Regions from separate parts of the Stenotrophomonas sp. Steno-Z4 genome, predicted to be linked through region 2. Evidence: predicted binding sites of a transcription regulator. Region 2 holds the regulator's gene; the other holds the start of a gene.
The links. Region 2 encodes FliA, which starts transcription of late flagellar genes. Its sites were predicted from a motif close to TAAAGTTTNNCNNNCNNNGGCCGATAA; they were not measured.
Positions count from the first base shown of each region.

Region 1: the regulator FliA is predicted to act here: its motif matches at 5,220-5,246, upstream of AC06E7_RS05360 (GGDEF domain-containing protein).

Region 1 is NZ_JBWJPC010000001.1:1,198,888-1,210,439, forward strand. It holds gene AC06E7_RS05330 (tryptophan 2,3-dioxygenase) at 1-226, opposite strand, end outside; gene pdhA (pyruvate dehydrogenase (acetyl-transferring) E1 component subunit alpha) at 563-1,645, shown strand; gene AC06E7_RS05340 (alpha-ketoacid dehydrogenase subunit beta) at 1,638-2,705, shown strand; gene AC06E7_RS05345 (SH3 domain-containing protein) at 2,707-3,060, shown strand; gene AC06E7_RS05350 (dihydrolipoamide acetyltransferase family protein) at 3,057-4,463, shown strand; gene AC06E7_RS05355 (Rossmann-fold NAD(P)-binding domain-containing protein) at 4,538-5,170, opposite strand; gene AC06E7_RS05360 (GGDEF domain-containing protein) at 5,306-6,859, shown strand; gene AC06E7_RS05365 (DUF808 domain-containing protein) at 6,935-7,876, opposite strand; gene AC06E7_RS05370 (ABC1 kinase family protein) at 8,056-9,696, shown strand; gene AC06E7_RS05375 (phosphoglycerol transferase I) at 9,887-11,552, shown strand, end outside.
Region 2 is NZ_JBWJPC010000007.1:208,358-219,909, forward strand. It holds gene AC06E7_RS16580 (chemotaxis protein CheA) at 2-1,834, opposite strand; gene AC06E7_RS16585 (protein phosphatase CheZ) at 1,839-2,453, opposite strand; gene cheY (chemotaxis response regulator CheY) at 2,453-2,845, opposite strand; gene AC06E7_RS16595 (RNA polymerase sigma factor FliA) at 2,862-3,608, opposite strand; gene AC06E7_RS16600 (MinD/ParA family ATP-binding protein) at 3,605-4,492, opposite strand; gene AC06E7_RS16605 (AAA family ATPase) at 4,479-6,353, opposite strand; gene flhA (flagellar biosynthesis protein FlhA) at 6,505-8,610, opposite strand; gene flhB (flagellar biosynthesis protein FlhB) at 8,607-9,737, opposite strand; gene AC06E7_RS16620 (EamA family transporter) at 10,143-10,970, shown strand; gene AC06E7_RS16625 (putative bifunctional diguanylate cyclase/phosphodiesterase) at 10,967-11,552, opposite strand, start outside.

The DNA.
Region 1 (11,552 bases), on a different contig from region 2:
GGAAGCCGATCGCCGCACGCAGCTCATGCCCCAGCAGCTTCAGCCACAGCTCCGAGGTCTGGTGCTGGATGATGAAGAGCATCTCGTCGTGGTGGGGCGGATTGGACAGCGGCTGCTGCGCCGAGAGCAGCTGGTCCAGCCGCAGGTAGCCGCCGTAGGTCAGGCGCCCCTCCAGGTCGGTGTGGATACCGGCTTCAAGGTCGCGTTGGTTCTTGTCGACAGACATGGCGGGGGCCGCTGGAGGGGGCCAAAAGGGTAGCGCACCGCCTGCACCTGCGGGGGGCGTCTGCCATGCGCAGGCGTGTGGTGGGCGGGCGGGGACCGGATTCTGCGCGGCAGGCCGGTGAGGCCCTGCCGCCGCCCCCCCTCCGGCACGGCCCGCTCATGCCCCGTTGATACAACTGAATACGTTGAAGCCATTGGCCTTCCGGGCCCCTGATGGGGTATACCGGGCCGATGTCCCCCGGGACAGTTGCTGCGCCGCAGGACGGCTTTTTCGTACGCCTTCCTTAACATGGCAATTCATATCATTTGTAACTTCCTGTCGAAGGTGCAGTACGCAATGACGGTTGCCGCTGAGTTCAAGATCGAATACCTGCAGTACCTGGACACGGACGGCACGCTCGTCCGCGATGACCTGCCCGAAGCCCTGCGCGACCCGCGCGCGCTGCTGCCGATGTTCAAGCAGATGCTGTTCGTGCGCGTGTTCGACGGCAAGTCGATCGCGTTGCAGCGCACCGGCAAGCTGGGTACCTACGCCGCCTGCCTGGGCCACGAAGCCGCGCATGTCGGCATCGGCGCTTCCATGCAGAAGGACGACGTGTTTGCCCCGTCCTACCGCGAGTACGGCGCAATGTTCATGCGTGGCGTGCGGCCGCGCGACGTCCTGATGTACTGGGGCGGCGACGAGCGTGGCAACGACTACGGCGGCAACGCGGCCAAGGACTTCCCGTTCTGCGTGCCGATTTCCACCCAGTGCCTGCACGCCGCCGGCGCGGCGCTGAAGTTCAAGCTCAACCAGGAAAAGCAGATCGCCGTGGCGGTCTGCGGTGACGGCGGCAGCTCCAAGACCGACTTCTATGCCGCACTGAACTCGGCCGGTGCCTACAAGCTCCCGCTGATCCTGTGCATCGTCAACAACGGCTGGGCCATCTCGGTTCCGCGTTCGGCCCAGACCGGTGCCGAAACGCTGGCGCAGAAGGGCCTGGCCGGTGGCCTGCACTGCCTGCAGGTGGACGGCAACGACCTGATCGCGGTGATGGCCGCCATGCTGCAGGCGCGCGAGCGTGCGCTGGCCGGCGATGGCGGCACCGTGCTGGAACTGATGACCTACCGCCTGTCCGACCACACCACCGCCGATGACGCGCGCCGCTACCGCGACGATGCCGAGGTCAAGGATGCCTGGCAGCGCGAGCCGATGCTGCGCCTGCGCAAGTACCTGATCGGTGCCGGCGTGTGGAGCGAGGAAGAGGAACAGGCCTGGACCGTGGAATGCGGCAAGCGCGTGGATGAAGAGGTGAACCTGTACCTCAACACCCCGGTGCAGCCGGTCGAGGCGATGTTCGACTTCCTGTATGCCGATCCGCCGCAGGACCTGCTGGCCCAGCGCGCACAGGCGATTGCTTTGGAGCAGCGCCATGGATGAGATCAAGAACGGCGCGCCCGGCGCGCAGACCAACGCCGCCGACAGCGCTGCCATCGCGCGCGGAGAAGAGAGCATGACCACCACGCCCATCACCCTCATCGAAGCCATCACCCAGGCGCTGGCGTGGGAGCTGGAACACGACAAATCGGTGCTGGTGCTGGGTGAGGACGTGGGCGTCAACGGCGGCGTGTTCCGCGCCACCGCCGGCCTGCAGCAGCGCTTCGGCGCCGACCGCATCCTGGACACCCCGCTGGACGAAACCACCATCGCCGGCCTGACCATCGGCCTGGCCGCGCAGGGCATGAAGCCGGTGGCCGAAGCCCAGTTCGATGGCTTCATGTACCCGATGGTGGACCACATCATCTGCCACGCCGCGCGCCTGCGTTACCGCACCCGTGGCCGCCTGCACTGCCCGATGGTGCTGCGCGTGCCGTGGGGCGGCGGCATCCGTGCGCCGGAACACCACAGCGAAGCCAACGAGGCGATCTTCACCAACGTGCCGGGCCTGCGCGTGGTGCTGCCGTCCTCGCCGCAGCGCGCCTACGGCCTGCTGCTGGCCGCGATCCGCGAACCGGATCCGGTGATCTACATGGAACCCAAGCGCATCTACCGCCAGTACAAGGAAGTGGTGGTCAACGATGGCGAAGCGCTGCCGCTGGACGTCTGCTTCGTGCTGCGCGACGGCACCGACGTGACCCTGGTGACCTGGGGCGCGCAGGTGAAGGAAGCGCTGGAAGCGGCCGACAAGCTGGCCGGCGAAGGCATCAGTGCCGAAGTGATCGACGTGGCCACGCTGCGCCCGCTTGACTTCGCCACCATCGCCGAATCGGTGGCCAAGACCGGCCGCTGCGTGATCGTGCAGGAGGCCCCCAAGACCGCGGGCTTCGGCGCCGAGATCGCCGCGCGCCTGGCCGAGGAATCGCTGTACGACCTGCTGGCACCGGTCGAACGTGTCACCGGCTACGACACCCACATTCCGCTGTTCCGCCTGGAAATGAAGTACCTGCCCAGCGTGGACCGGATCGTGAGCGCGGCCAAACGCGCGGTGGCGGCGGGCTGACATGCGGGCCAGACTTCTGGGCCCTTACCGCAGCCAGTACCCCAACCCGCTCCGGTTCCGCACCGGCCAGATCGTCGAACTGGGTGTTCGTGACGAGGAATGGCCGGCGTTTGCCTGGGTACGCACCGATGACGGGCGTGCCGGCTGGGCACCGGTGGCGTGGTTGCAGCTGCTGGACGATGGCCGCGCAGAGGCCCTGCGCGACTACGACGCCCGCGAACTGGACGTGGACAGCGGTGAAATGGTCAAGCTGCATCATGAACACGGCGGCTGGTGGTGGTCCGAACGCGCGAACGGCGCGACGGGCTGGCTGCCGGCCCGCGATCTCGAACTGCTGGAAGAGAACTGCACATGAGTGAGAACAAGAATTTCCACCTGCCCGACCTCGGCGAAGGCCTGCCCGACGCCACCATCGTCGAGTGGTTCGTCAAGGAAGGCGACGTGATCACGCTGGACGAGCCGCTGGTCTCGATGGAGACCGCCAAGGCCGTGGTTGAAGTGCCCTCGCCGTTCTCCGGCAAGGTGCTGAAGCTCGCCGGCGGCGCCGGCGACATCATTCCAACCGGCAGCGTGCTGGCCCAGTTCGAACTGGACCCGAACCTGCCGCAGCGCGCCGACGGCCAGGACACCGGCCACAGCCATGGCCATGCTGCCCCGGCGGCCACCCCGAGCACCGGCCAGCCCGCCCCGGCCCAGCCGGACAAGGTAGTGGCGTCCGATGACGGTGGCGAGATCGCCAAGCCGGGCGCCGAGCGCGATGACGCCGGCACCGTGGTCGGCGCGATGCAAAGCTCCAATGCCGTGCACGCCGAACAGGCGGTGGCGGTCGGCGGGGTCAAGGCCGTGCCGGCCGTGCGTGCCACCGCGCGCAAGCTGGGCGTGGACCTGGGCCGCGTGCGCGCCACCGGTGCCGATGGCGCGGTGACCATGGCCGACGTCAAGCAGGCCGCCGCCGATGGCAGCGCCAAGGTCGGCGCCGCGCCGGCGGCATCGGCCGCTGCACCTGCAGCCGCTGCCCCGGTGGCCGCTGCCGCACCGGTCTCCCGCGCTGCCGATGCCCGCGCCCCGTTGTCGGCTGCGGGCAAGCCGATGCGTACCCAGCCGCCGGGCGTGGTGGCCAAGGGCCAGCCGGAACCGCTGAAGGGCGTGCGCCGCAACATGGCGCGGGTGATGGCCGACGCGCACAGCAAGGTCGTGCCGACCACGCTGAACGACGATGCCGACATCCACGCCTGGGTGCCGGGCAACGACGTCACCGCCCGCCTGGTGCGTGCAATCGTCGTCGGCTGCCAGAAGGTGCCGGCGCTCAACGCCTGGTTCGATGGCGAGGCGCTGACCCGCACCCTGCACGCGCACGTGGACGTGGGCATCGCGGTGGACACCGACGATGGCCTGTTCGTGCCCGCCCTGCGCAATGCCGACGTGCTGGATGCGCGTGGCATCCGCGAAGGCGTGAACCGCCTGCGCGAGCAGGTGGAAGCACGTTCGATCGCGGCCTCCGAGCTGAGCGGTTACACCATCTCGCTGTCCAACTTCGGCATGTTCGCTGGCCGCTACGCGACCCCGGTCGTGGTGCCGCCGTGCGTGGCCATCGTCGGTGCCGGGCGCGCCCGCCACCAGATGACCCCGGTGATGGGAGGCGTGGAAGCGCACAAGGTGATCCCGCTGTCGGTCACGTTCGACCACCGCGCTGCCACCGGCGGTGAAGCGGCGCGCTTCCTGCGCGCGATGCTGGACGACCTGGCGCTGGCGAACTGATCCACCCGCCCGGATGTGTCTGACGCGATGACGGCCACCCCAGGGTGGCCGTCATCGTTTTCGCGCATGGCGGATCACGCCAGTTGGGCGGATCCGACCACATGGACGCCAGGCCGTGGTTGCAGTGCCGCTTCGACCATCGCAGCGGCGATGCGCTCGGCGGGATTGATCCGCCATGCGCGGGGCAGCACCGGCCCCAGCGCGCCCAGTACCAGGCTGGCCAGGTGCTCGCCGCCGCGGCGTTCGCTGCGCTCGCCGCCGATCAGCCCCGGTCGCACCAGGGTCAGCGACGGGTAGCCAAGACCGCGCAGGTCCTGCTCCAGCCTTCCTTTCACCTGGTTGTAGAAGATCCGCGAGCCCGGGTCCGCCCCCATCGCCGAGTTCAACACGAAGGCCTGCGCGCCACGTGCCCGCGCCTGCGTCGCCACCTGGAGCGGGTAGTCATGGTCGATCCGGGCAAACACCTCGCGGCTGCCGGCCTGCCGGATCGTGCTGCCCAAGGCGCAGATCACCGCGTCCACCGCCCACCAGTCCGCCTCCAGCGGCAGCTGCTCGAAGTCCACCACCGGATTGAGCAGCGCGGGGTTGGACGTTCCCAGCGCACGCCGTGTCGGCGCCACCACCGCGTCGCAACGCGCGTCGTCCAGGAGGTGTTGCAACACCTGCCCGCCGACCAGCCCGGTCGCGCCCACCAGCATCACCTTCATCGCATACTCCTGCCGTCCGATTCCCTACCATCGTGGCACAGCGCCGGGTTCAAGCCCGCGACACCGCCGCCGATACTGTTCCAACGTCTCCCCCCGTCCGGCGCCCGCAGCCGGTGACCCACCAGGACCCGTCGCATGAAGGACCCGCAGGACGCTCTTCCCAGCCCCAGCCCCGGCACCGCCGTGGGTCGGCTGCTGTTGCGCCGGCAGGCGAAAGACAGCGCGGCCGGCGCGGCAGCGGACGCCCCCGCGCTCAAGGGCGGCAGCAGCGCGATGCTGCAGCGCCTGTTCGCCGGGGCCGACCAGCCCGAACCGCTGCTGGCCGCGTTCGCCCACGGCATGTCCACCCTGCCCGGCGAGCTGGGCGACATGGGGCTGCGCCTGCAGTCGGCGCAGCGCAGTGCCGACTGGGTCAGCTATGGCCGCGCCATGCGCCAGCTGATCGACAAGTACATCCGCACCATCGAACAGGACAGCCCCGACGGCCAGCCCGACAGCCTGCGCCTGCGCGAGCTGTTGCGCCTGACCCTGGGCGTGACCGTAGCCAGCCTGCTGCAGAACATGCCCGAACTGAAGGACGAGCCGGTGCAGCTGGCCGCCGACCTGCGCCAATGGCATCCCGGCCAGCCACTGCAGCCGCTGGAGCTGCGGCTGCGCGAACTGACCCACCAGATCGGGGTGCGCAGTGATGGCTGGCAGGAACAGCAGGAACTGCTGCTGAGCCTGTTCGACCTGCTGCTGGACAACATCGGCGAGCTGCTCGACGACAGCAGCTGGCTGCACGGCCAGGTGCATGCGGTGCGCGCGCTGATCAGCGGGCCACTGGACCGCGACTCGGTCGAACAGGCGCGCGCCAACCTGCGCGAGGTGATCTACAAGCAGGGCCTGCTCAAGCAGGGCATCGTCGAATCCAAGGCGGCCATGAAGAGCCTGATGGGCGGCTTCATCGAACGCCTGGACGGCATGGCGGTCAGCACCGGCGAGTACCACGACCGGATCAGCAGCTATGCGCTCGCGCTGAAGGAGGCGCGCAGCATCGCCGATCTCAACCAGCTGCTGCAGGACGTGCTGCAGGACACCGGGCGTGTGCAGGAGCAGGCCTTGCAGGCGCGCGACCATCTGGGCAACGCGCGCCGCGAGGTCGAGCAGGCCGAGGCACGCATTGCCGAACTCGAACAGGAACTGCGCGATGTGTCCGGGCTGGTGCGCACCGATCCGCTGACCGGCGCGCTCAACCGGCGCGGCTTTGACGAGCTGCTGGAACGCGAGCTGGCCCGCGCGGAGCGGCACTCACATCCGCTGGCGCTGGCGCTGCTGGACCTGGACGATTTCCACCAGACCAACAGCAGCTACGGGCATTCCGGTGGCGACGCGATCCTGCGCCACCTGGTGACGGTCTGCCAACTGCTGCTGCGCAGTACCGACACCATCGCGCGTATCGGTGGTGACGAGTTCGTGCTGCTGATGCCGGAAACCCCGGGCGCGGACAGCATGTCCACCGTGCTGCGCCTGCAGCGCTCGCTGGCGCAGCGGCCGGTGGAGCTGGACGGGCACCGGGTGCTGGTGCACTTCAGCGCGGGCCTGAGCCAGTGGCAGCCCGGCGAAACCGGCGAGGCCCTGTTGAAGCGCGCGGATGCGGCGCTGTATGCGGCCAAACGCGTAGGCAAGAACCGCGTCCAGGCTGGGTGAATACCACCACGCAACTCGATGGTGACCGGTGACCGTGGACCGATGGTACCGTTGGGTTGTCATTGTGTTGCGTGGTCAATGCGCCGGCGTCTTCCCACGCATCTTCTGGAACGCGGTCACCGCCGCCAGCACGATCGCACCGGCCACCACACCCACCACCAGGTTCGCGCCCGCTTCCACCAGCCAGCCCCACGGCGCGACCGTGCCGGCGATGCCCAGCACGAAGTGATGCACCGCCGGCACGTTGTGCACCAGGATGCCACCGCCGACCAGGAACATGGCCAGGGTGCCGGCCACCGACAGGAACTTCATCAGCCAGGGCGCCGACGCCACCAGGCCACGGCCGAATGCCGCCATCGCCCCACCCTTCTTCGACAGGTACAGGCCCGCGTCGTCCAGCTTCACGATGCCCGCCACCAGCCCGTAGACGAACACCGTCATGCCCAAGGCAATCACCACCAGCGCGGTGACCTGGTTGAGGAACGGAGCGGCCGATACCACGCCCAGCGACAACACGATGATTTCGGCCGACAGGATGAAGTCGGTGCGGATCGCCCCCTTCACCTTGTCCTTCTCCCACGCCACCATGTCGACCTTCTCGTCGGCCAGCGCCTTGAGCCGCGCCGCCTTCTGCTGTTCGTCTTCCTCCGGCGAATGCAGGAAACGGTGCGCCAGCTTTTCCACGCCTTCGTAGCAGAGGAACGCGCCACCGATCATCATCAACGGCACCACGATCGGGATCGGGAAGCCCTTGCCCTTGAGCCAGGCTTCCAGTGCGCTGATCGCCAGCGCCGCCGGCACCAGGATCGCCTTGTTCACCAGCGAGCCCTTGGCCACCGCCCACACCACCGGCAGTTCCCGGTTGGCATGGACCCCGGTCACCTGCTGCGCGTTCAGCGCCAGGTCGTCGCCCAGCACGCCGGCGGTCTTCTTGGCCGCCACCTTGGTCAATATCGAAACGTCGTCCAGCAGGGCGGCAATATCGTCGAGCAACGCAAACAGGCTGGCACCGGCCATGGCAATCCAGAAATCAGAGGGTGGCGCCGATTCTGACCGATCCGGGCACGTTCGTGGAAGATCGGCCGGATTCACCGCCCCACCACCGCCCTGCGGCGACACTGCCGGTCTGTCCTGCCCCGGAGCCCTGCTTGAATACCACGCCCGTTGTTCCCGGCTCGCCGTCGCTGGTCAAAGGCATGAACCGCCGCAGCCAGATCCTGCGCCTGCTGCTGCGCTACCGCCATTCCGGGGTGTTTTCCGGGATGAACCTGGATTCGCGTGCGGTCCACGACCTGCCGCCGGAGGGCAACCCCGAGCAGTTCGTCACCGACCTGGAATCGCTCGGCCCGACCTTCGTCAAGCTCGGCCAGATGCTCTCCACCCGCCCGGACATGGTGCCGGTGGAATTCGCCACCGCGCTGGAGCGGATGCAGGAGAAGGTCGCGCCGATCCCGGTCGAGCGCATCTACACCATCATCGAACAGGAACTGGGCGCGCCCGTATCCAAGCTGTTTTCCAGCTTCGATCCGGTGCCGCTGGGCTGCGCGTCCATCGCGCAGGTGCACCGCGCGCAGCTGCATGACGGCCGCGAAGTGGCGGTAAAGGTACAGAAGCCGGAAGTGGCAGCGCAGCTGCGCTCGGACCTGGAGGTACTGCGCAGCTTCGCATTGGCCGCCGACCACCTCACCCAGGTGGGACGCCGGGTACGCCTGCGCGACTGGCTGAACGAGTTCGCCAAGACGCTCATGCAGGAACTGGACTACCAGGCCGAAGCCGAGAACCTGCAGCGCTTCGGCCAGCACCTGCGCCCGTTCAAGCCGCTGTGGGTGCCGCAGCCGATCTGGGACTACTGCAGCCACCGCGTGCTGACCATGGAGCTGGCGCAGGGCGTGCGCGTGGACATGATTCCCGACGTGCGCCGCACCGAAGAGCCGATGGCACCGCTGGCGGCGGCGCTGATCCGTGGCTACATCGACCAGATCTTCGTGCATGGTGAGATCCATGCCGATCCCCATCCGGGCAACCTGCGGGTCACACCCGAAGGCCGGTTGGCAATCTTCGACCTGGGCATGGTGGCGCACATGCCGCCGCGCCTGCGCGAGCGACTGTTGAAACTGCTGTTTGCCGCCGTGGACGGGCGCGGCGAAGAAGTGGCCGACGAGATCATCGGCATCAGCACGCGACTGGAAGCCTTCGACGAAGAACGCTACCTGCGCGAAACCGGCCAGGTCATCGCGCGCTATGCCGCCAGCGGCACGTTCTCGGAAGGCCGCGTGGTGCTGGATCTGGTACGCATTGCCACCGCCAGCGGGCTGCGCACGCCGCCGGAGCTTAGCCTGCTGGGCAAGGCGCTGCTGAACCTGGAGACGGTGTGCCGGCTGCTGTCGCCGGACCTGGATACGCGCCGCATCGTCGAGCGCCAGCTGCAACATGTCATGCGCGCGCGCCTGAAGAAGTCGCTGTCGGCGGCCAACCTGGCCAGCGAGGCGATGGAAGTGCAGCAGCTGCTTCGCGAGGGCCCGCGCAAGATGTCGGACATCCTGGCGTTGCTGGCCGAGAACCGCCTGCAGATGAAAGTCACCGGGCTGGAAGAATCGCGGCTGATGGAAAACCTGCAGAAGATAGCCAACCGCGTGTCGGCCGGCATCGTGACCGCCGCACTGATTCTAGCGGCGGCAATGATGATGAAGGTCGATACCGGCTGGCACCTGTTCGGGTATCCGGCCATCGCATTCACGTTGATGCTGATCGGCGTGTTCCTGGGTCTTGGCATCATCCTGAGCGCGCTGTTGTTTGATCGACGTGCGCGTTCGCGGGAAGAGCGCGGACATCGGTAAATGCGTCGCGCATTCGCGCGTCTTCTTCACGTGCGTTTTACCCTTTTAAATGCAATGCGGTGTAGGGCATCGCAGCACGGTTTCAACAAACATTTCAGTCAGGTTCGTGCAGGCATGATCGGGTCATCGGCCTGTCATGTGGGTGTGTTTGGGCAGCCGATCGCACCTGTCTCCGCTGCCGATGATGCCCATGCTCTGGATCCTGCTGCTGTCACTGTTGCTGCTCACCGGGTTGTTGCTCGCCTCTGGTCGCTGGGCGTGGTGGAAGGCAAGCCTGATGTCGCTGCTGCTGTTGACGCTCAGTGCGTGGTGGTTGATCAACAAGCTCTCCGGTGATGGCCTGAATGCGGCAACGCTGTACCACCTGGGCGCGGACATGGAAGGCGCCGGCGTCTCGGACTTCAAGGGCTACATCGCTGGCTTCATCGTCCTGGCCCTGCTCTCGCTGCTGCCGCTGCTGACCCCGCGCATCAAACGCTGGCACCGAAGCGCGCATGGTCGCGGCGTGTTCGCCGGGTTCCTGGCCGTCTGGGTGCTGGCGATCGTGGTCAGCCCGCTGTACCGCGACGGCCAGCGCCTGTACCAGCAGATGCGCCCGGTCGACTACAGCATGGTGGCCCCCGAATACCGTGTGCCGCAGCAGCCGCTGCGCAAGCCACGCAACATCGTGTGGATCTACGGCGAAAGCCTGGAACGCACCTATCTGGATGAAGCCACCTTCCCCGGCCTGATGCCGAACCTCAACCGCCTTGCCGGCCAGGCGCTGGATGTGCGCGGACTGGTCTCGGCCGAAGGCGGTGGCTGGACCATCGCCGGGCTGGTGTCGTCGATGTGCGGCGTACCGCTGACCACTGCGCAGGGCGATGAGAACAGCATGGACCGCATGGGCAGCTTCCTGCCCGAGGCGGTGTGCCTGGGTGATTACCTCAAGCAGCAGGGTTACACCAACCACTACCTGGGCGGTGCCAATGGCCTGTTCGCCGGCAAGGGCCAGTTCCTGGCCACGCACGGTTTCGACGCGGTGGACGACCTGGCCTGGTTCAAGCAGCAGAAGATCGCCCGGTCGCACTTTTCCACCTGGGGCGTGCATGACGATGTGCTGCTGGACAAGGCATATGACCGCTTCATGCAGCTGTCCAAGGCTGGGCAGCCGTTCATGCTGACCACGCTGACGATGGATACCCACCACCCTGCCGGGCATCTGCCGGTGGCGTGCAAGCGAACCCGCTACAAGAGCGACTACGGCGATATCGGCCTGCTCAATGCGCTCAAGTGCACCGATGGGCTGATTTCCAAGCTGGTCGACCGCATCCAGGCCAGCCCGTATGGCGACGACACCTTGATCGTGATCGCGTCCGACCACCTGGCCATGCCCAACGACCTGAGCCACATCCTGGCCAAGCAGAAACGCGAAAACATGCTGCTGTTCCTGGGCAAGGATATCGCCCCGCGCCAGCTGGACGCGCAGCACGGCTCCACGCTGGATTCGGGCGCCACGCTGCTCAGCCTGATCGAGCCGGAGATCGGCGAAATCGGGTTTGGCCGCTCGCTGCTGCAGCCCGAGCGTGCCGCCAGCGCCAGCGCGGCGGTGTTCCGCGATGACGGCAGGGACTTCCCGCGCTACCTGGCCTTCTCGCGCTCGCTGTGGCTGGGCGACAAGACCCGTCAGCTGCGTATCGACGAAGAGAACCAGGTGGTGATCGGCCTGCAGCATGTGCAGCCGCCGGTGCTGCTCGAATACGACAAGCAGTGGGACCTGAAATCGGTTTACCTGGAAAACACCTCCAAGCAGTTCGACCTGGCCGATCCGGACAATACGCTGGCCTATGTGGACCGCTGTACTGCGTTCGAAGACG
Region 2 (11,552 bases):
ATCAATCGTGCGGGGTGCGCAGGCCGTCCACGTCGAGGATCAGCGACATGCGGCCGTCGCCGATCAGGGTGGCGCCGGCGTAGCCGCGCAGGCCGCGCAGGGCCTTGGGCAGCGGCTTGATCACCACTTCCTCGCGGCCACGCACCTGGTCCACCACCAGCCCGAAGCGGGCTTCGCCGGCCTGCAGCACCACGATGGTGAGCAGGGGCGAGGGCGCCGGATCCACATCGAGCCAGTGGCGCAGGTCCACCAGCGGCAGGGTATGGGTCCTGCGGTCGAGCACGGCGCGGCCGTCGAACCAGCCCAGCGAGGTGTTCGGCGCGTGCAGCACTTCCATCACGCGTGCCAGCGGCAGTGCGTAGACGTCCTCGCCGGCCTGCACCAGCAGGGTTGGCAGGATCGCCAGGGTGAGCGGCACGCGGATCATGAAACGGCTGCCGCGGCCCAGTTCGGACTGGATCTGGATCTGGCCGCTGAGCTCGCGGATGCGCGACTGCACCACGTCCATGCCGACGCCACGACCGGAGATATCGGTGACTTCCTGCTTGGTCGAGAAGCCGGGCAGGAACACCAGGTGCAGGCATTCCTCGCTGGTCAGGCGGGCGGCGGCTTCGGGATCGATCAGGCCCTTTTCGCGGGCCTTGGCGCGCAGGCGCTCGGGGTCGATGCCGGCGCCGTCGTCCTGCACTTCAATGCTGACGTAGTCGCCTTCCTGCTGCGCGGACAGGCGTACGTTGCCGCTGCGGGTCTTGCCCTGGGCTTCGCGCAGCTCGGGCATTTCGATGCCGTGGTCGATCGCGTTGCGCACCAGGTGCACCAGCGGGTCGGCCAGGGCTTCGACCAGGTTGCGGTCCAGTTCGGTTTCCGCACCGATCAGTTCCAGCTCCACTTCCTTCTTCAGGTTGCGGGCCACGTCGCGGGCGACCTTGGGGAAGCGTGAGAACACCTTGCCCACCGGCTGCATGCGGGTGCGCATCACCGCCGACTGCAGGCGCGCGGTGGCGATATCCAGCGTGGACACGGCGCGGTCCAGTTCTTCGTCGTGCAGGCGCGCACGCAGGGTCTTGAGCCGGTTGCGCGACAGCACCAGTTCGCCGATCAGGTTGACGATGGCATCCAGGCGCTTGGTATCCACGCGCACGGTGTGTTCGGCTTCGGCCACCGGCTTGTTGGCGGCCGGCTTGGCCGGGGCCGGAGCGGCGACCGGGCGCGGTGCGATGGCCGGGGCGGGTGCCGCTGCGGCCACGCTCTGCGCGCCGGGAGCGGCGCCGCCATGCAGCTGGTCGAGCAGCGCTTCGAATTCGTCTTCGCCGATCAGGCCATCGTCGTTCTTTTTCGCCACGGCAGTGGGAGCCGCGCCGCCGTGCAGGGTATCCAGCAGGGCTTCGAATTCATCGTCGGTGATCAGGTCGCCGCTGGAGGCGGCCGCCGTCGCGGCCGGTGCCGGCGTGGCCGGTCCGTTGACGTCGAACTGCGCGATCAGTTCCGGCGGGGCATAGCCCGGCTCGGTGCCGGCGGCCACCGAATCCAGCATCGACTGCAGGTAATCCAGCGACTGCTGGCCGGCGTCGAAATGGTGGGCCTGCAGCACGGCCTGGCCCGAGCGGGCCATGCCAAGGGTTTCTTCGGCGGCGTGGCACAGCTCGACCATGGCCTGGATGCCCAGGAAGCCGGCACCGCCCTTGAGCGTGTGGAACCCGCGGAACACCGCGTTGAGCTGGTCGCTGTCCTGGGGCGACTGCTCCAGCGACACCAGCTGTTCGCCGAGGCGATCCAGTATCTCCTGGGCCTCGAGGATGAAGTCTGCAGCAATGTCGTCTGGAACAGCACTCATGGTTTCAAAGCCCCAAATCGGAAAGCAGGTCGTCGGCGTCGACCTGTGACACCTGATGGCGGTCCAGGCCGCTCACGGCCGGACCGGCCAGCCCGTTGTCGCGCTTGTGCGCGCTGTCGTCCGGCGGCGGCAGGCCGAGCGCGCCGAAGCCTTCGTGCACGCGGCGCACGATGCCCACCACGCGGCGGATGATCTGCCCGGTGAGATCCTGGTAGCTCTGGGTGAGCGCGATCTCGGTGAGGTTGTGGCGGATGCGGTCCAGCTGCTGGTCCTGGTCCGGGCTCAACCCGTTGGCACGCAGCTGCTCGGTGAGCGCGCGGCATTCCTCGGCCAGGTCCAGGGTGCGGTGGGTGGCCTGTTCGGTCATCGCCACCACGTGGTCCAGGCGCGCGCAGGCATCGTCCAGCTCGCCGGCTTCGCTGGGCAGGGTGGGCAGTTCGCCCAGCGCCTGGCCCAGTTCGCGGGCAAGCCGGTTCAGCCCGGCCATCATCGGCTGGGTGCGCAGCGCGGCCAGGGCGTCGATTTCCCGGCGCCAGCCCGCTTCGTCGCCGCTTTCCAGCGCAGCCAGGGCATCCTGCAGGCGCTGCACCAGCGCCGATTTGTCGCGAAGGGTTTCCATCACGCGCTGGCCGCCAGGCGCTCGAAGATCTTGCCGAGCTTTTCTTCCAGGGTCTGGGCGGTGAACGGCTTGATGATGTAGCCGTTCACGCCGGACTGGGCGGCTTCAATGATCTGCTCGCGCTTGGCTTCGGCGGTGACCATCAGCACCGGCAGGGTCTTGAGCTTGGCGTCGGCGCGGATCGCCTTGAGCAGGTCGATACCGGTCATGACCGGCATGTTCCAGTCGGTGACCACGAAATCGAACGACTGGCTCTGCAGCAGGGCCAGCGCGGCATGCCCGTCCTCGGCTTCGGCCGTATTGGTGAAGCCCAGATCGCCCAGCAGGTTCTTGACGATACGACGCATGGTCGAGAAGTCGTCGACGATCAGGATACGCATGTTCTTGTTCAAAGCACTTTCCTCGGTATCAAGTGTTCTCGAGGCCGGCGTCGGCCGCCTCGAAGATCTTCAGTCGGCCACGCAGGCGCAGCACTGCCTGGCCATGGATCTGGCAGACGCGCGACTCGCTGACGCCGAGCACCGCGCCGATCTCTTTCAGGTTCAGCTCCTGCTCGTAGTACAGCGACAGCACCAGCTGTTCGCGTTCGGGCAGCAGGCCGATCGCATTGCCCAGTTCGCGGCCGAACTCGCCGCGCTCCAGCACCTGCTGCGGGGTCGGGCCGCCCTGGGCGACGGTATCCAGCTCGCCCTGGTCTTCGATCCGCGATTCCAGGCTCAGCACCTGGCCACGCGCGGCGTCTTCCATCAGGCGCAGGTAGTCGGGCAGCGGCATGTCCATCGCGGCGGCCACTTCGGTGGCGCTGGCGGCGCGGCCGGTGGTCTGCTCCAGCCGGCGGATGGTGGACGCGGCGTCGCGGGCACGGCGGTGCACCGAACGCGGCACCCAGTCGCCGCGGCGGATCTCGTCGATCATCGAGCCGCGGATGCGGATCGAGGCGTAGGTTTCGAACGAGGCGCCCTGGTCGGCGTCGTAGCTGCGCGAGGCCTCGATCAGGCCCATCATCCCGGCCTGGATCAGGTCGTCGACTTCAACGCTGGCCGGCAGGCGTGCGGCCAGGTGGTGGGCGATGCGCCGGACCAGGTCCGAGTGCTGGGCAATGCACTCGTTGGCAGCGGCGCGCTGCACCTCTTTGTATTGTGCGGCGCCTTTCATGCGGTCACCCCGCGTTGCTTGAGGATGCGTTCCAGGAAGAATTCAACGCCGCCGCGCGGCTCGGTCGGGGCCTGCCAGCGGGCGGTGCGCCGGGCGATCTCGGCGATCGCCTGCGCCGACGGGCTGGACGGGTAGGCCTTCACCACCGGCTGCTGGCGCTGCACCGACAGGCGCAACCAGTCGTCCTGCGGCACGCAGCCCAGGTAGTTCAGCGAGACATCGGCCAGGAACTTGTCGCAGACCCGGCTCAGCTTTTCGTAGAGCACGCGGCCTTCGTTCGGATCACGCACCATGTTGGCGACCACCTGGATGCGGTCCACGCCACGTTCGCGCGAGAGCACCTTGATCAGCGCATAGGCGTCGGTGATCGAGGCCGGTTCGTCGCAGACCACCACCACGGTGTCCTGGGCGGCCTGGCAGAAGGTGAGCACCCCGTCGGTGATGCCGGCGGCGGTGTCGACCACCATGAAGTCCAGATCGCGTTCCAGTTCGGAGAACACGTTGACCAGGCCCACGTGTTCGGCCGGCTGCAGTTCGGCCATGTGGCGGCGGCCGGACGCGGCCGGCACCACCAGCACGCCACCCGGGCCTTCCAGGATCACTTCATCCAGCGTGCAGCGCCCGGCGACCAGGTCGGCCAGGGTCAGCTTGGGCTGCAGGCCCAGGATCACATCGATGTTGGCCAGGCCCAGGTCGGCATCCAGCAGCAGCGTGCGCTTGCCCATGTCGGCCAGCGCCACGGCCAGGTTGGCCGACACGTTGGTCTTGCCCACGCCGCCCTTGCCGCCGGTGACGGCGATGGTGCGGACCGGGCCCAGCGGCTGGCTGCGGGTGGCCGACAACGGGAAGGTCCTGGTCAGGTTTTCATACTCACGCGACGGCATGGTTCAACTCCGGGTTGCAGGGCATATCGGCCGCGCGGCGCAAATCTTCAAGGCGAAGTACAAGATTGGCTGCACTGGCCCGGTGCAGGTCTTCGGGAACGTCCTGGCCATCGGTGACCCAGGTGATCGGCAGGCGGTGGTCGACGGCCACCGACAGGGCGGTACCGAAGCGGCCGGTCTCGTCCAGCTTGCTCAGCACCACGCCCTGCGGGTTGGCGCCGCTGAAGCGGCGGACCACCTCGTCCATGTCGCCGAAGCTGGTGTTGGCCGGGAGCACCAGCAGGGTGCGGATCTGCGGGGCGGCGCGCAGCCACTGCAGCTGGGCGGCCAGGGCGCGGTCACGCGGGCCCAGGCCGGCGGTGTCGATCAGCACCAGCTTGTAGTCCTTCAGGCGCTCCAGCAGCTGGGCCAGGTCGCTGCCACTGTTGGCTTCATGCACCGCGATGCCGAGCTGGCGGCCGAAGCCATACAGCTGTTCGCGGGCGCCGATGCGGGCGGTATCGGTGGTGACCAGGGCCACGTCGCGGGCGGCGTGGGCTTCGGCGAAGCGCGAGGCCAGCTTGGCGATGGTGGTGGTCTTGCCGGCACCGGTGGGGCCGACCAGGGCGATCACGCCGCCGGCTTCCAGCGGGTCGACCGGGGCGATCGGCAGCTTCTTGGAAAGCAGCCCCAGCATCAGGCCACGGCCACGGTGGGCTTCGGTGTCCAGCGGGATCTGCAGGGCCACGTCGCGGCAGATGCCGGCGTCGAAGCCGTATTCGTCCATCAGGTCCAGCGCGGCGGCACGCACCGCCGAGCCGCGCAGGCGCTCGTCGGTGAAGCGGTTCATTTCGCGCTCGATGACGGTGCGCATGCCGGCCACTTCATTGCGCAGCTGGCGCAGTTCCTCATCGTCGCGGACCAGGGTCACCGGGGCGGCGACGGCAGGCACCGGGGCGGTGATGACCTCGGCCGGCACCGTCGGTTCGTTGGCGGCCTGCAGCGACGGCTCGACCGGTGCAGCAACGGTCATGGCGGCGACCGGCGCGGCGATGGCGTCCACAACCACCGGAGCGGGCGCGGCAAACACCGCCGAATCGTCGATCTGGATGGCCGGGCTGGCCGCGGCCGGGACCACCGGCACGGTTTCCCACAGCGGAGCCGCCGGGGCTTCAAGCGGAGCCCGCTGCATCTGCTGCGCCGGCATCTGCGGCAGCTGCGGCGGGACGCTGGTGCGGCCTGCCGGAGCGTGCATCTCGAACAGCGGTGCTTCGTCCAGCGGCGGGTCGATGATGAAGCGGGCGCGGTTGGCCGGGACCGGCGCAGCGGCGCGGACCGGTGCTTCAACCGCCACCGGTGCGGCGTCGGCGACCGGCGCAACCACGGCGCGTTCGGCGGCGGCAGCCTGTTCAACATTGAACGGGGCGAAGATCTGTTCTGGCAGCTGGGTGGCCGGCTGCACGTTGGCGCGGGCCAGGGTGGCGGCAAAGCCGCTGCTGCCCGGCGGCGGCACGATTTCGTTGGCGCTGTCCAGGGTGCGGCCGGTGGCGCCCACGGCGGCGCGGGCGAGGGCGGCCACGGCCGAGGTGGTGGCCGCCACCGGTTCCGGCGCGGCGGCCGGCGCCTTGCGGCGGGTCACCGCGGCGATCACCGCATCGGCGGCGTTGCGCGGGCGCGGGGCCGGCGGCGGCGGCGCCACGTCCTTGCGCGCCGCTTCCAGCGCACGCTGCACCGCGCCTTCGTCATAGTTCGCCGCGGCCACGATTTCCACGCCTTCCTCGATCCGGCGATTGGACAGGATCACGGCATCCGGACCGTGTTCCTTGCGCACCAGGTTCATGGCAGAGCGCATATCGGGAGCGACGAAGCGTTTGATTTTCATGCTGTGGTACCGGGACTGGGGCGGCTGGGGGGTGGAAGGGAAGCGCTGGTTGTCGGTGGTCTGCACGGTCCGGGTTTCCCTTCTTGTCCTGCTGCGGTGATTGCGAAATGGGGGTGTCTGTTTTCTGACGCGTTGCTGTCGGAGTTCCGGCTCAGCTGATCGTGCCGACCAGCTTCAGCCGCTTGTCCTCGGGGACCTCGCTGTAGGCCAGCACGGACAGCGACGGAACGCTGTGGCGTACCAGCCGTGCCAGCGCGGCACGTACCGGACCGGGCACCAACACCACCGCGGGCTCGTTCTTCGCTTCCTGCTTGCTGACACATTCGGCCAGGCTCTGGTGCAGTCGCTCAGCGAGTCCGGGTTCCAGCGCGGCGCCGTTGCCCTGAGTGGACTCCTGCAAGACGCGTTCCAGTTGCGGGTTGAGGGTGAACACCGGCAGCTCGGCGGACATGCCGGCGATCTCCTGGACGATGAAACGGCCCAGCGCGTTGCGCACGGCGGCCGTCAGTACGCCGGGGTCCTGGCTCATCGGCGCGTTCTCCACCAGCGATTCGGCGATCTTGCGCAGCTGGCGCACCGGGATGCGTTCGATCAGCAGGTTCTGCAGCACCCGCACCACCACCGACAGCGGCAATGCCTTCGGGGTGAGGTCCTCGACCAGCTTGGGCGCGCTCTTGCCCAGGTTGGCCAGCAGCTGCTGCACCTCTTCGTGGCCGAGCAGCTCCGGGGCGTGTTCGCGGATCAGGTGCGAGAGGTGGGTAGCGACCACGGTGGCCGGGTCGACCACGGTGTAGCCCATCGATTCGGCGTGGGCGCGCTGGTGCGGCTGGATCCAGGTGGCATCCAGGCCGAACGCGGGGTCCTTGCCGGCAATGCCTTCCAGCGCGCCGAGCGCGCTGCCCGGGTCCAGGGCCAGTTCGCGGTCGGGGTGGATTTCGGCGGTGGCCACCGGCACGCCGTGGATCAGCAGCCGGTAGGCGCTGGCGCCCAGTTCCAGGTTGTCACGGATGTGTACCGACGGAATCAGGAAGCCGATGTCGTGGGTGAGCTTGCGGCGCACGCCCTTGATGCGCGCCATCAGTTCGCCGCCCTGGTTCTTGTCCACCAGCGGGATCAGCCGGTAGCCCACTTCCAGGCCCAGCGGATCGACCGGGCGCAGTTCGTCCCAGGTCAGTTCGGCGGTGGGCGAGGGGCTGCTGGCGCCGGGCAGGCCCAGCGCATTGGTAGGGCCGGCCGCAGGCGCGGCGGCGGCGCGCTCGGCCGCCTGGCTCTTCTTCCAGAGCTTCCAGGCGATGAAGCCGAGGATGGCAGCCAGCGTCAAGAAGGCGACGTTGGGCATGCCCGGGACCAGGCCGACCAGGCCCAGGATCGCCGCGGCGATGGTCAGAGCGCGGTGCTGTCCGAACACCTGGCCCATCATGGCCTGGGCCATGTCCTGCGAGCGCGAGGCGCGGGTGACCAGCATGGCCACGGCCGAGGACACCAGCAGTGCCGGCAGCTGCGCCACCAGGCCGTCACCGATCGACAGCAGGGTGTAGGTGGCTGCGGCTTCGCCAAACGGCATGCCGTGCTGGAGCACGCCGACCGCCAGGCCGCCGATCATGTTGATGAAAAGAATGAGGATGCCGGCGATGGCATCGCCGCGGATGAACTTGCTGGCACCGTCCATGGCGCCGTAGAAGTCGGCTTCCTCGCGGACTTCTTCACGGCGCAGCTTGGCTTCTTCACGCGTCAGCAAACCGGCGTTGAGGTCGGCGTCGATCGCCATCTGCTTGCCGGGCATGGCGTCCAGGATGAAGCGCGCGGTCACTTCGGACACGCGGCCGGCACCCTTGGTGATCACCACGAAATTGATGATGGTCAGGATCGCGAAGACCACGATGCCCACGGCGTAGTTGCCGCCGATGACGAATTCGCCGAATGCGGCGATCACCTTGCCGGCCGCTTCATGGCCGTTCTGGCCGTTGAGCAGGATCACGCGGGTGGAGGCCACGTTCAGCGCCAGCCGCAGCATGGTGGTGATCAGCAGCACGATCGGGAAGATGGTGAAATCCAGCGGGCGCTTCACGTACACCACCGCCAGCAGCACCATCAGCGAGATGGCGATGTTGAAGGTGAACAGCGCATCCAGCACGGGGGCGGCCAGCGGCACCACCACCATGGCCAGCAGGGCCAGCACGATCAGCGGGGCGCCCAGGCCCTGGCGGATCATGTCCAGGGCGCGACGGGTGTTCATGCCGGCGGGCTGGGCGCTCATGGGCGGCCTCCCTTGCCGAACTCATCCACGTCGATGCTGGGCGCGGCCGGCATCGGTCCACCCCGCCAGGTACGCAGCTGGTAGACGTAGGACAGCACCTGGGCAACGGCCGAATACAGTCTCACGGGAATTTCCTTTCCAAGTTGACCTTCCCGATACAAGGCGCGTGCCAAAGGCGGGGCCGAGACGATGGCGACCTTGTTGCCGTCGGCCACCTGGCGGATGCGCAGGGCGGTTTCGTCCACGCCCAGGGCCACCACGGTGGGGGCGCCCATCCTGCCGCCGTCGTATTTGAGGGCCACGGCGTAGTGGGTGGGGTTGACCACCACCACGTCGGCGGTGGGCACCGCTTCCATCATCCGGCGGTTGGACATCTGCTGCTGCAGCTGGCGGATGCGGCCCTTCACTTCCGGGCTGCCCTCGCTTTCCTTCATTTCCCGGCGCAGCTCTTCGCGGGTCATCTTCAGCTTGCGCATCCAGTTCCAGCGCTGGTACGGGGCATCGATGGCGGCCAGCAGCATCATGGCGCCGCCGGTGGCCAGCATCAGTTTCAGGGTGAAGCCCAGCCCGTGGACCATGGCCGCCTCCAGCGGCTGGTGGACCAGGTCGCGCAGCCCGCGGATGCCATGCCAGACCACCAGCCCGGCGGCGGTGCCGACGAACACGATGCGCAGCAGGGATTTGGTGAATTCGCCGATGGCTTCGGCGCCATACAGGCGCTTCATGCCGGCCATCGGGCTGAGCCGGTTGAACTGCGGCATCAGCGATTTGTTCGACCAGCGCAGGCCGCCCATGGCTACCGGGGCCAGGAAGCTGGCCAGCAGGCAGACCAGCAGCAGCGGCCACAGGGCCAGCATCAGCTGCAGGAACAGGTGCCCGAAATGGTTGAACAACCCCAGCGGCTCGAAGCGCAGGCCCGGTTCCGGGGTCAGGGCCAGCTTCATCCAGTCCTTGGCGCTGCTGGCCATGCCCCCGGAAAACGCCATCAGCGCCAGCACCGAGGCGCCGAACACGGCGGCGGTGGCCAGCTCGCGCGAACGCGGGATATTGCCCTGTTCACGGGCATCGCGCAGGCGTTTTTCGGTAGGTTGTTCGGTTTTTTCGCCGGCTTGTTCTTCGTCGGACATCGGGAGCAGGGCACCGCGGGGATTACCCGGGGTGGTGCAAGAAGTGTTCCATTGCGGACGACGTGCCGGGAGCAGAGCACGTGACAGGGACAGTGCTCGGGCTCGGGACCGGGATCGGGATCGGGGTGGTGATGGTGACGGCGACGGCGACGGCGACGGCGACGGCGACGGGAGAGTAGGGTCGGTTCCCAAACGACCGCCGATACGGGGTCAACGTCCGGTAACGCATGACGGGAAGCGCAGAAGCTTTCCCCGGCGGAGGTCATGCCGCCATCGAACGCGGGCAATCCACGTGCAGTCGATCGGGATGCGACCCTACCAGCAAGAGCCCAACAGCCCAACAGCCCGGCGCCACCGGCATCATCAATGGCATCATCCAGGTCCAACTGGCTGCTGCGGTAATCGATGTCGCCTTTCCTGTTCTGCGTTGTCCTGTTGGCCGGGCTGCTGCATGCCAGCTGGAACGCCATCGTCAAACGCGGCAGCGATACGCTGTTCACCACGATCCTGGTGACCGGCTCGGCGGCGTTGATCGCGGCGCTCTGCCTGCCTTTCGTGACCGCACCGGATCCGCGCAGCTGGCCGTGGCTGGCGGCGTCGACCGTGCTGCAGGCGGGGTATTACCTGCTGGTGGCGCGTACCTACCGGGTGACCGACATGAGCGCGGCCTATCCGTTGATGCGGGGTTGCGCGCCGATCCTGGTGGCGGTGGTGGGCGGGGTCGTTCTCGGCGAGCGCCTGCCGGGATTGGCATGGGCCGGCATCGGGCTGATCTGCTTCGGTATTCTGTGCATGTCGCACGGGATCGTGCGTCGGCAGATGTGGCTGCCTCTGCTCAACGCCGGAGTGATTGCCACTTACACGCTGGTAGACGCCTTGGGGGCGCGCCAGTCCGGTTCGGCGCTGGGCTACACCTTGTGGCTGTTCCTGCTGTCGGGGCTGCCATTGCTGGTCTGGGCCCTCGCTACCCGCGCGCCGCAGCTTTTCGCCTATGCACGATCGAACTGGGGCTATGGCCTCGTCGGCGGCGTAGGTACGCTGACATCCTACGGCGTGGTGCTCTGGGTGATGACGCAGGCGCCTGTGGCGATGGTCTCGGCGCTACGCGAGACCTCGATCCTGTTTGGCGTGCTGATCTCTGCGTTGGTGTTACGCGAACGGGTCACCCGACAACGATGGGTCGCCGCCGGATTGATCGTTGCAGGAGCGGTGGTGCTGCGCGTGTGCGGCTAATCCAGGAAATGCCCGCCCTGCGAGGCTTTGTGGTCCTGTGACACCACCATCCGTGGGCGTGGCAGGTCGTGGAGTTGCAGGAAGCGCTCGGCGTCGACCGGGCGGCCGAGCAGGTAGCCCTGCAGGAAGTCGCAGCCCAGCCGCTCCAGGTAGGAACGCTGGCCGGCGGTTTCCACGCCTTCGGCCACGATGTCCATGTCCAGCGCATGCCCCAGCGCCACGATGGCCGAGACGATCACCACGTCTTCGGAGCTGTTTTCCAGGTCGCGCACGAAGGCGTGGTCGATCTTGATCTCGGTGGCCGGCAGGCGCTTGAGATACAGCAGGCTGGAATAGCCGGTGCCGAAATCGTCGATGGAAATGCCCACACCCAGCCGCGCCAGGGCCTGCAGCAGGCGCAGGCTGGTCTCGGTGTCGCGCATCACCGCGCTTTCAGTGATCTCCAGGACCAGCCGGCGCGGTTCCACCCGGTGCAGTTTCAGCGCGTCGCTGATCTCGCCGAGCAGGTTCGGGGAGCCGAACTGGATCGGCGACAGGTTCACCGATACCGACCAGCTGTCATGGCCGGCGTCATGCCAGCGG